2 regions of the Streptomyces sp. NPDC008125 genome follow, and region 1 is predicted to be linked to the other one. Evidence: riboswitches for the same ligand, from Rfam matches in the RefSeq annotation. Region 1 holds a riboswitch; the other holds the start of a gene.
What was found. A riboswitch is a leader RNA that binds a small molecule or an ion and turns the genes downstream of it on or off. The one in region 1 is predicted to bind cobalamin.

Region 1 (5,026 bases):
GGCTCGCCGAGGTCGAGCGGTTGTTCCTGCTGCGGCAGGTCGGGCGGGGCAGCGGGGAGCTGCTGGCCGACGGGCGGGTGACGGCCGAGCAGGTACGCGCTCTGCCCGACCTGCACGAGGAGGCCGTGGCCACCGTCGCCGGGCACGTTCCCACGCTGGTGGAGGCGTTCGCGCTGCCGGACGAGCTCTTCGCGGACCGGCCGATCGCGGGGTCCGCGTACGCCGACGCCTACGACGATCCCGAAGGCCCCTGGCACCGGGTGCCCGCCCGCCCGGCCGGGGAGGCCGCCCGGTGAGCGGTGGAGCAGGCCGTCCGGTGGCCGGCGAGAAAGGGAACGCGTCGACCGTTTCACGAGGACGCGTCCGACGGGTACGCGAGGCCATGGGCTCACTGGGGGTGAAGGCCGTCCTTCTGGCCTACTGGGGAACGGCCTTCGTTGTCTCGATGGGGCAGAAGAAGCCGCAGGTGGGCGTAGAGGAATCGGTTCGCCGGAGGGCGTAACCAGATGGGGCTCAGCCAGTTACCGAGATGGGCCCGCTGAACGCGCCCGCCACCCCCCAGGTTTGTGCCGAATACAAGAGGAAGATCATGAAGGCCATTCATCCGAAGATCGTCGGCGTGCTGACCGATACGTTCAAGGTGCCCCCGGCCGAGATTCACCCGGAGTCCACGATGGACAGCCTGGAGATGGACTCGCTGGCGGTGGCGGAGTTCGCGGTCATCATCAAGGAAACCCTCGGCATCCACACCCCCGTCGACACCCTCCACCGGGACGCCACCCTCGCGGACATCTCGGAGTTCATCCGTACCGCCTCCCGCCACGGGGAGCCGGTGAGCAACACCCGATGAAGAGGCCCGAGATCGCCGTCACCGGACTGGGCATGATCACCCCGGCGGGCAACGACACGGCCTCCACCTGGGAAGGCGTACTCGCCGGGGTGTCATCGGCCCGTACGGTCCCCGAACTGGACGGGTGCGCGGTCGACTTCGCCTGCACGGTCACCGGCATCGACCTGGACGACGCCGTCGGTGGCCGGACCGCCTACCGGATGGGCAAGTACGTCAAGTTCGCGGTGCTCGCCGCCCGGGAGGCGGTGGCCGACGCCGGTCTCGACCCGGGCGGCTGGGACGGCGCCCGGGTCTCGGTCGTGGTGGGCACCAGCAGCGGCGGGTCGGCGGCGCTCTCCCAACAGGCCGTGGTGCTGGACCGGCTGGGGGCCGAGGCATCCTCGCCCGCGGGCATCCTGCTCACCATCCCCAACATGCCCGCCGCGGAGATCGCGATCCAGCTCCGGGCCACCGGCCCCAGCCTGGCTCCGTGCACGGCCTGTTCGTCCGGGGTCACCGCCCTGTCGGTGGCGCGGGACATGCTGATGAGCGGCCAGTGCGACATCGCCGTCGCCGGGGCGACCGAGTCGATCGTCTTCCCGGTGGCGATGACGGGTCTGGCCCGGTCCGGGGCGGCGGCTCTGCCGGACGGCGACCCGTCTCGGCTCTGCCGCCCGTTCGCCGAGGACCGCGCGGGCCTCGTCATGGGCGAGGGCGCCGCCATCATGGTGCTGGAACGGGCCGAGGACGCCCTGGCCAGGGGGGCCGTCCCCAGGGCGTTGATCGCGGGCACGGGAGCCACCACCGACGCCCACCATCCCACCAGCCCACACCCCTCCGGCAAGGTGGCCAGGGCGGCTGTCGACGCCGCCCTGCGGGACGCCGACTGGCGCGCCGAGGACGTCGGCCACGTCAACGCACACGGCACCGCGACCCCGCTCAACGACGCCACCGAAGCCGCCCTCATCGCCCGGGCCTACCCGCACCGGCCGCCGGTCACCGCACCCAAGGGCGTGCTCGGCCACTGCATGGGCGCGGCGGGCGCCATCGAGGCCGCGCTCACCGTGCTGACCCTCCAGCACCAGCTCGTCCCGCCGATCGCCAACCTGGACGCCCCGGCACCCGGGTTCGACATCGACTGCGTGACCAAGGCGCCCCGGCCCGTCGCCGTCCGCCGGGCCGTCAGCCACTCCTTCGGGTTCGGCGGCCACAACGCCGTGATCGCGCTGCGGCTGCCCTGACCCGGGATCCGTGAGCAGCGGGGCGCCGCCGGACGACCTCCGGCGGCGCCCCGCAGCCGTACCCGGCTCCGGGCCGTGGCGGTGGTCGTACGGCACCGAACAGGCATCCGGCGGGCGCGGAGGGGCGTGATAGCTTCCCAGTGCCAGTCGCACTCCACACATGGGGTCAGGGAATCCGGTGAGAGTCCGGAACTGACGCGCAGCGGTGAGGGGGACGGGCGGGGCCACGGCCACTGGGAGACCCACGGGTTTCCCGGGAAGGCGCCCCGTCCGCACGAACCCGAGTCCGAAGACCTGCTGGCACCCTGCGACCCGAACGGGCCGCAGTACTCCGTACAACGGGCCCCGCGCATGGGCCCAGAGACGCCGAGGTACCCCGTGCCGCCCATGGCCGTGTTTCGAAAGTCCCGCCTGCCAGGCGACGCCTGGCACGCGCCCATGGCCCGATCCGTCCGTTCCGCCGCCCTGCTGACGGCGGGGCTCCTGCTGATGACCGCCTGCGGCGGCACCGGCGACGCACCGGCCACCGCCGGTGCGGCCGCAGACGGATATCCGGTGACGCTCCACAACTGCGGACGCACCGTCACCGTCACCTCCGCCCCGCACCACGCGGTCTCCCTCAACCAGGGATCGACGGAGATCCTGCTCTCCCTCGGCCTCGCCGACCGGCTCGCGGCCACCGCCACCTGGACCGACCCCGTGATGAAGGGCCTGGAGAAGGCCGACGCGAAGGTCCCGAGGCTCTCCGACAATGCCCCCTCCTCGGAGAAGGTGCTGGCGCAGGAACCCGACTTCGTCAGCGCCTCGTTCGAGTCCACCCTCGGCAAGGGCGGGGTCGCGCCCCGCGAACAGTTCGAGGACCTGGGCGTCCCCACGTACGTCTCGCCCTCCGACTGCGCCGGCAAGGACAACAGCGGCGACGGCGACGGCGCCCGCTCCACCGCCCTCACCCTGGACAGCGTCTACGGCGAGATACGCGACCTGGCCCGGGTGTTCGGCGTGCCGGAACGCGGCGAGAAGCTGATCGCCGGCCTGCGGGCCCGCGTGACGGAGGCGACCGACGGCACCGACGCCTCCGGCACCACCCTGATGTACTGGTTCGCCAACGCCGAGGCCCCGTACCTGGCGGGCTGCTGCGGGGCGCCCGGCATCATCACCACCGAACTCGGCGCGAAGAACGTCTTCGACGACACGCACGAGGAATGGCCCCAGATCAACTGGGAGACCATTGCCGACCGCGATCCGGACGTCCTCGTCATCGGCGACCTCACCCGCAAGTCCCAGACGGCCGAAAGCGCCGAGAAGAAGATCGAGTTCCTGGAGTCCAACCCGGTCACCAAGAACATGCACGCCGTACGGAACAAGCGGTACGTCCTGCTCAGCGGCCAGGCCATGAACCCCACCATCCGCACGGTGGAGGGCATCGAGCGCGTCGCGGCGGGGCTGCGCGAGTTCGGCCTCGCCGGATGACGGCCGGCGAAGACCCGGCGGGAACCCGTACCGTCGCACCGGCCGGCAACCGCCCGGTGCCGGCCGGCGCCCGTTCCGTACCGTACGGGCGACGCACCGGCCTGCGGGCCCTGCCCGAACCGCTCCTGTGGTGCGGCGGAACCGTCCTGCTCCTTGCCTCCGTCGCGGTCGCCGTCACCATCGGCCCGGCCCGGATCTCCGTCGCCGACGTGTGGTCGGTGGTCGCCGCCCACCTCGGCCTCGGCGACACGGAGCTGAGCCCGATCCGGGACGGCATCGTCTGGGACCTCAGAATGCCGCGCACCCTGCTCGCGGCCGTCTGCGGCGCCGGCCTCGCGGTGTGCGGGACCGTCATGCAGTCGCTGCTCCGCAACCCGCTCGCCGATCCCTTCGTCCTCGGCGTCTCCTCGGGGGCGTCCACCGGCGCGGTCGTGGTCGTGGTGCTGGGCGTTGGCGGGGGAGCGGTCTCCCTCTCGGCGGGCGCCTTCGTCGGGGCGCTCGCCTCGTTCGCGCTCGTCCTTCTCCTCAGCCACAGCCTCGGCGGCACCACGGACCGGGTCGTGCTCTCGGGCGTCGCGGTGATGCAACTCTTCTCCGCGCTCACCTCGTTCACCGTGATGACCGCCGCCGACGCGGAGCAGACCCGCGGCGTCCTGTTCTGGCTGCTCGGCTCCCTCAGCGGTGTCGGCTGGACGGACGTCCAACTCTGCACCGGCGTGGTGGTGCTCACCCTGACGATCTGTCTGGCCCACGCCCGTACGCTCGACGCCTTCGCCTTCGGCCAGGACGCCGCTGCCACCCTCGGCGTCCACGTCGCGCGGACCCGGACCGTGCTGCTCTGCACCACCGCGCTGCTCACCGCCGCACTGGTCAGCTCGGCCGGGACGATCGGCTTCGTCGGCCTGGTGCTGCCGCACGCCGCCCGGGCGCTCGCGGGTGCCGGACACCGCAGACTGCTGCCCGTCACCGCGCTGGCCGGAGCCGTCTTCCTGGTCTGGGTCGACACCCTGGCCAGAACGGTCCTGGACCCGCAGGAGGTGCCGGTCGGCGTGGTCACCGCGCTCATCGGCGTACCGGCCTTCGTCCTGGTCCTTCACCGCACCCGGAGGGTCGTATGACCGCCCCCGTCGAGGGACTGCGGGCGGACCGGGTGCGCCGGGCGGCCGGCGGACGCCTCATTCTCGACGGAGTGACCCTCGCCCCGCCGCCCGGCGCCACCGTCGGTCTGATCGGTCCCAACGGCTCCGGGAAATCCACCCTGTTGCGGGTGCTCGCGGGTGTCCTGCCGGCGGAGGGCGGCCTCGTCACCCTCGACGGCGAACCGCTGACCGCGACCGGCCGGCGCACGGTGGCCCGGCGGGTCGCCGTGGTCGACCAGCACGCGGAGACCCAGGTCGAGCTGAGCGTCCTCGACGTCGTACGCCTCGGCCGCATCCCGCACCGCCGCCCCTGGTCCGCCCCGGGACCGGCGGACGACGAGGCCGTC
Region 2 (5,026 bases), on a different contig from region 1:
CCTGCACCGCGTCCTGGCGCACCGAGGAGTGCAGCTCGTCGAAGGCGACCACGCACATGTTGGTGGCCAGCGGCATCGAGGCCTCGCGGGCGACCCGGGCCATGCCCTCCTGTCCCGGAGTGGGGTCCTCCAGGTACTCCAGCACGCCTTCCAGGGCGCGCGCCACCTTCAGCGAAGTCTCTACGGTCCAGGCCGCGTTGGGGTCCAGCCGCAGCGGAGTGGTGGGGAACGCCTCGCGCAGCGCCAGGACCGCCTCGACCTCCTGCTCCGGCGGCATGACCCCACCCTTGAGCTTGATGGCGGTGAACCCGTACTCGTCCACCATGCGCCGGGCCTGAGCCACGATCCCTTCGGGGTCCAGGGCAGCGCCCCAGCAGTCGGGCTCGTGCCCCGGATGCGCGTCCCACTTGTAGAACAGGTAAGCGCTGAAAGGCACGTGGTCGCGTACCGCACCGCCGAGCAGATCGCTCACCGGGCGGCCGACGGCCTGGCCCCGGATGTCCAAACAGGCCACCTCGAAGGGGGAGAAGACCCGGTCCACCGTGCTGCTCGTGGTGATCATGCCCGTCAGGCCGTGGCCGTCGCTGCCGGAGTCGCTGCCGATCACCTCGGCGATCCGCCGGCGCATCGGACCGGTGGCGTGGACGTCCATGCCGGTGATCGCGTCGGCAGCCGCACGCAACCGGCGCAGATGCCCCTCGTCGGCGTAGGTCTCGCCGAGCCCGGAAACACCCTGATCGGTGTGGACTTCGACGACGGCGCGGAGCGCGTACGGCTCGTGGACGCCGACCGCGTTGAGGAGAGCCGGGTCCTTGAACGCCACGGGGGTGATCCCGATGCGGGTGATCCGCAGGCTGCCGCTCATCACAGCACCTCCCCGGCGACCCCACCGGCGCCGCTGACGGCCCCGGCCGTCACCAGAGCGCGGCCCAGGGCGACGTCCGGAGCGAACGGAGTCACGGGAAAGAACAGAACGCCCTCTAGCATGAAGCACCCTTCAGGTTCATATATATGAACGTTGGTCAATATGGCGAATCGCTGCACGGAAAGTAGGCGCCGTGGCGCGCCGAGGTCAAGGGCCATGCATGGGCCGCTTTCAGTCAGGCGGGCGCGAAACCATGGAGGTGTGACGGCTGCGGGTGCGGCTTCCGGCCAAGAGTTGGAGGGCGTCGGGATGTCGACCGCGAGAGGGCGGGTTGGCTGTGTGCATGCCTCTTTGGCTGGGAAGATGTCGGGCGGCTGTCCGGTGCCGGCCGCCCGGGAGGGGCGGATGGAGGCCTTGGGGCATCGCCGATCGGGCGCGGATTTCTTGGGCGAGTTTCAGCCATGGCGGGGCAGGGGTGAGGTATGCCGGGCGCCGGGTGAGCGTGCGGAGGCGCCGCAACTGTTCCGCCAGGTGCACAACTGTGCGTGACCATGCACGATGGGGCGCGACACGTGGGGGTGCGACAGGGGCATGGGGGTGCGGCACGGGCCGCGAGGGTGTACGACCGGGGGCGGTCGGGTGGGTGCGGCTGTGTCAGGTGGGGCCCGGGTACTCAGGCCGACCGTGACCGGTCTGCCCGCCCATCCGTCCGGACCGGACGGATGGGCGGGGCCGGAACTGCGGTGCCCGGCGAGAGATGCCGACGGCGGGGGAGCCGAGCCGGCCGACGGCATCGCCGGTGAACCGGCGTCGTGCGGTGCGGGGTTCGACGCCGGCGAGGCGAATATCACCCGCAGGGGCATCGCGTCATTTTGTCGCCTTCCTCAACGGCCTTTTCCGGCCTGCACGTTGACGGGGCGGCGATACAACGCCCCATGGCGGCGCTCGAACACAGGCGCTATGGTCTCACCAGCATGACGACGGTGTAACGGAAGTCCGGTGAGAATCCGGCACGGTCGCGCCACTGTGAACCCGTACCTGCGGGAAGTCAGACCCAGCACCGTCGTCTCAGGCACCACGATCGGGACGCGTGTTCCCTCAGGAGGTTCTGCCATGGCACACGTTGCCGCACCCTCGACCGGCGTACCCGCCGTCACCCCCATATCGCTGAAGGCGATCGCCCCGTGGGCGGTCTTCTTCGGCATCCTCATGCTCGTCCTGCTGTACTTCGTCGGCGCGGAGCAGGGCGCCACCTCGGTCTTCTCCGGCGAGGCCGTTCACGAGTGGGTCCACGACGGCCGTCACCTTCTCGGCTTCCCCTGCCACTAGACCTCAGGGGAACCGAACTCTCATGAACTCCGTATCCGTTCGAGCGCTCCTGGTCCGCGGCATGCTCGCGGGCCTGCTCGCGGGCGTCGCGGCACTCCTCGTCGCCTACTTCCTCGGTGAGTCCCGGGTGGACGCGTCCATCGCCCTGGAAGAAGCCCACAACCACGACCACCACGGCGGCGAGGAACTGGTCAGCCGGACGATGCAGGCCACCGGCGGCCTCGCCACCGGTGTCCTCGTCTTCGGCGTCGCCGTCGGCGGCATCGCGGCACTCGTCTTCTGCTACGCCCTCGGCCGCATCGGGAGCTTCGGCCCCCGCGCCACCGCGGCCCTGGTCGCGGGGGCGGCGCTGCTGACCGTGTACCTCGTACCGTTCCTGAAGTACCCCGCCAACCCGCCGGCCGTCGGCAATCCGGACACCATCGGTCAACGTACGGGGCTGTTCTTCCTCATGGTGGCGCTGAGTGTCCTGCTCGCCGTCGCCGCCGTCATCGCCGGGAGGAGGCTCGCGCCGCGTCTCGGCAACTGGAACGCGACCATCGCCGCGTCAGCCGGATACGTCCTGCTGATCGGACTCGCGTACGTGTTCCTGCCGTCGTTCGACGAGGTGGGCGCGGACTTCCCGGCGACTCTGCTCTGGGAGTTCCGGCTCTCCACCCTCGCGGTCCAGGCGACCCTCTGGGTGAGCTTCGGGCTGATCTTCGGGGCCCTCACCGAGCGCTTGCTGCTTTCCTCGCGGGGGCGGGACGCGACCTCCCGGGACGGGGTTCCCCGGACCGCCGGGGCGGTGGGCTGAACCCACGCGCGGCTGAGTCACCCCCCCCCGTGTGCGGCCGGAGAGCTCACCGGCCGCACACGCGGGGGGCCGCACAGGCGGGGGGCCGCACAGGCGGAGGTCGTGCCCCGGTACCCGACGCCGCTCAGGGCTCCGCGACGGCTGACGGCGCCACGGTCACTCGGTGCCGAAGTCGCCGTTCAGGGCGGCGGCCATCCGAAGATGCGGCCCGGCTTCCTCGTGCCGGCCCTGGCGCTCCAGGGTGCGGCCCAGCAGCAGGCGCGCGTAGTCCTCGACCGGGTCACGCTCCAGGACGATCCGCAGCTCCGCCTCCGCCTTCCCGAGCCGAGCCGAGTGGTAGTAGGCACGGGCGAGCAGCAGACGCGGGGCTACCTGCTCGGGGACCTCGTCCACGAGCCCGCCGAGAATGCGCGCCGCGGTGAGGTACTCCTTCGCCTCGAAGAAGAACTGTGCGCGGTTCCAGCGGTCGGCGGCCGTGCCGAACTCGTAGTAGGTGTCGTCCATGTGCTTCCTCCTCTGCCGCCGGCGGGGCGGCTGTTCGAGCCTCCCGCCCGTGTGATCGCGACAACATACCCCGGTGGTTGAATATTCCACTAAATCGGGGAGGTGGCGATCGCGCCACGGGCCCGGCCGGAGCGCAGGATGTGTGTGGACGTTCCGACAACGCGGCGAGGTGCCGTAGCTGTCGTCGCGCACCCGCCAGGAATTGCGGGACAGCCCTTAGGCGGAGATGGCGTCGTGGGCGGTGGGGCACTCTGTCTCACCGGTTTCGGCTGCCTCGGTGGCGGTTTCGTGGTCGCGGGCGGCGTGGCCCTTATCGGCACCGGTGCCGTTGGCGTGGGCGATGGCATCGGACGCATCAGCGATGGACTGGGCAAGGCACTCAGAGAAGGCAAGGCACTCACAGAAGCCGATTCCGAAGCCCAAGTGTCGGGTGGATCGCCTGGCCGAGATCTCATGAACCCGCATTCCATGACTGGTGCGTCGCCGGAAGAGGTCAGAGAGATGGCAGCGGCGATGGGTTCTAAAATGGAAGACGCTCCCCACGTAACGGGGGGAGGATTTTTTATCACGAAGGGAAATCCGACCATATTGTACGAGAATGGGCTTCCGGGAATGCGGAGACTGGATCATCAGGGCCCGTACATCAAGTACCAAGTCGGTAAGAAGGTAACCAGAATTCCTTTGCAGGGCAACCCTGCCCTTCCCTAGCTGTCGTGTCGATGCGCCGCAGGTTGCTGCGGCGCATCGATGTCGGATTATTGATTGGTGTCATTGTGGAACGCCTCGGTGAAATCGAAGAGTGCATCCTAATTAATGCACGAGAGATGTCCTCGCTATGGTCCGTGCTGGCGGACTGGACTGGGTCAGAAGATGAAGAAGTATGGGTTGAGTTTGAGTCGATTTTTGCCTCGGTGATGGAATCCTGGGTCAAAAAAGGATATCTTGAGATTTATGAAGGTGAAGATTGGCCCGCCCATGAAGCGGGGCGCCTAGTGCCAGTGAGCGAGGTCCATGAAATGCTCACGAGCCATGAATCTTGGACGTATTCGGAATCCCCGACTCGTGTAATTAGTTTGCTTCCAGGGGTAAATTTTGGTGATTTGCTGCTGAGGTTGGGGGGTAAGTAGCGAGGCGAGTCTCGTACGGGAGTCTTGATCGGGTGGTTGCCGTCGGCTGCGAGCATGAAGGCAAGGCGTCTTGGTGGCTCAGGGTTGCGAAGTCAACCGAGATCCAGGAGATTCTGTTGCCGCAGTTTTACGTGCTCGCCCCGGTGAATTTCAACTCTCCTGCTCCGTCGTGTGATTGCGTCGCTCACAGGTTCGGGAATGCGGCCGATCACACCGAACGTGTTCGGCGGTATCCCTCGGACATGACGGACGCGGAGTGGGCAGTGAGCCATTTCAGCGTTGCCTCTCCAGGGTGAGGACGGCTTTTGCGATGACAGTCATGCGGTTGGGGCTGATGCGGGATCTGCGGAAGATCCGCCAGGACTTCAGCCGTGCCATGCCTCGTTCGACGGGCGCCCGGGCCGC

Region 2: linked by a shared signal. The riboswitch ahead of ACFZAX_RS32075 (CbtB-domain containing protein) and the one ahead of ACFZAX_RS10560 (ABC transporter substrate-binding protein) in region 1 are both predicted to bind cobalamin.

Annotation. Positions count from the first base shown of each region.
Region 1 covers NZ_JBIBHR010000005.1:109,302-114,327, forward strand. Annotated here, with positions in the region: gene ACFZAX_RS10545 (acyl-CoA dehydrogenase) at 1-296, shown strand, start outside; gene ACFZAX_RS10550 (acyl carrier protein) at 590-850, shown strand; gene ACFZAX_RS10555 (beta-ketoacyl synthase N-terminal-like domain-containing protein) at 847-2,070, shown strand; cobalamin riboswitch at 2,198-2,387, shown strand; gene ACFZAX_RS10560 (ABC transporter substrate-binding protein) at 2,509-3,540, shown strand; gene ACFZAX_RS10565 (iron chelate uptake ABC transporter family permease subunit) at 3,537-4,658, shown strand; gene ACFZAX_RS10570 (ATP-binding cassette domain-containing protein) at 4,655-5,026, shown strand, end outside.
Region 2 covers NZ_JBIBHR010000027.1:3,416-8,441, reverse strand. Annotated here, with positions in the region: gene ACFZAX_RS32080 (enolase C-terminal domain-like protein) at 1-865, opposite strand, end outside; adenosylcobalamin (AdoCbl) riboswitch at 1,829-1,975, shown strand; gene ACFZAX_RS32075 (CbtB-domain containing protein) at 1,979-2,194, shown strand; gene ACFZAX_RS32070 (CbtA family protein) at 2,217-2,990, shown strand; gene ACFZAX_RS32065 (tetratricopeptide repeat protein) at 3,147-3,494, opposite strand; gene ACFZAX_RS32060 (hypothetical protein) at 3,729-4,202, shown strand; gene ACFZAX_RS32055 (hypothetical protein) at 4,208-4,621, shown strand; gene ACFZAX_RS32050 (transposase family protein) at 4,895-5,026, opposite strand, start outside.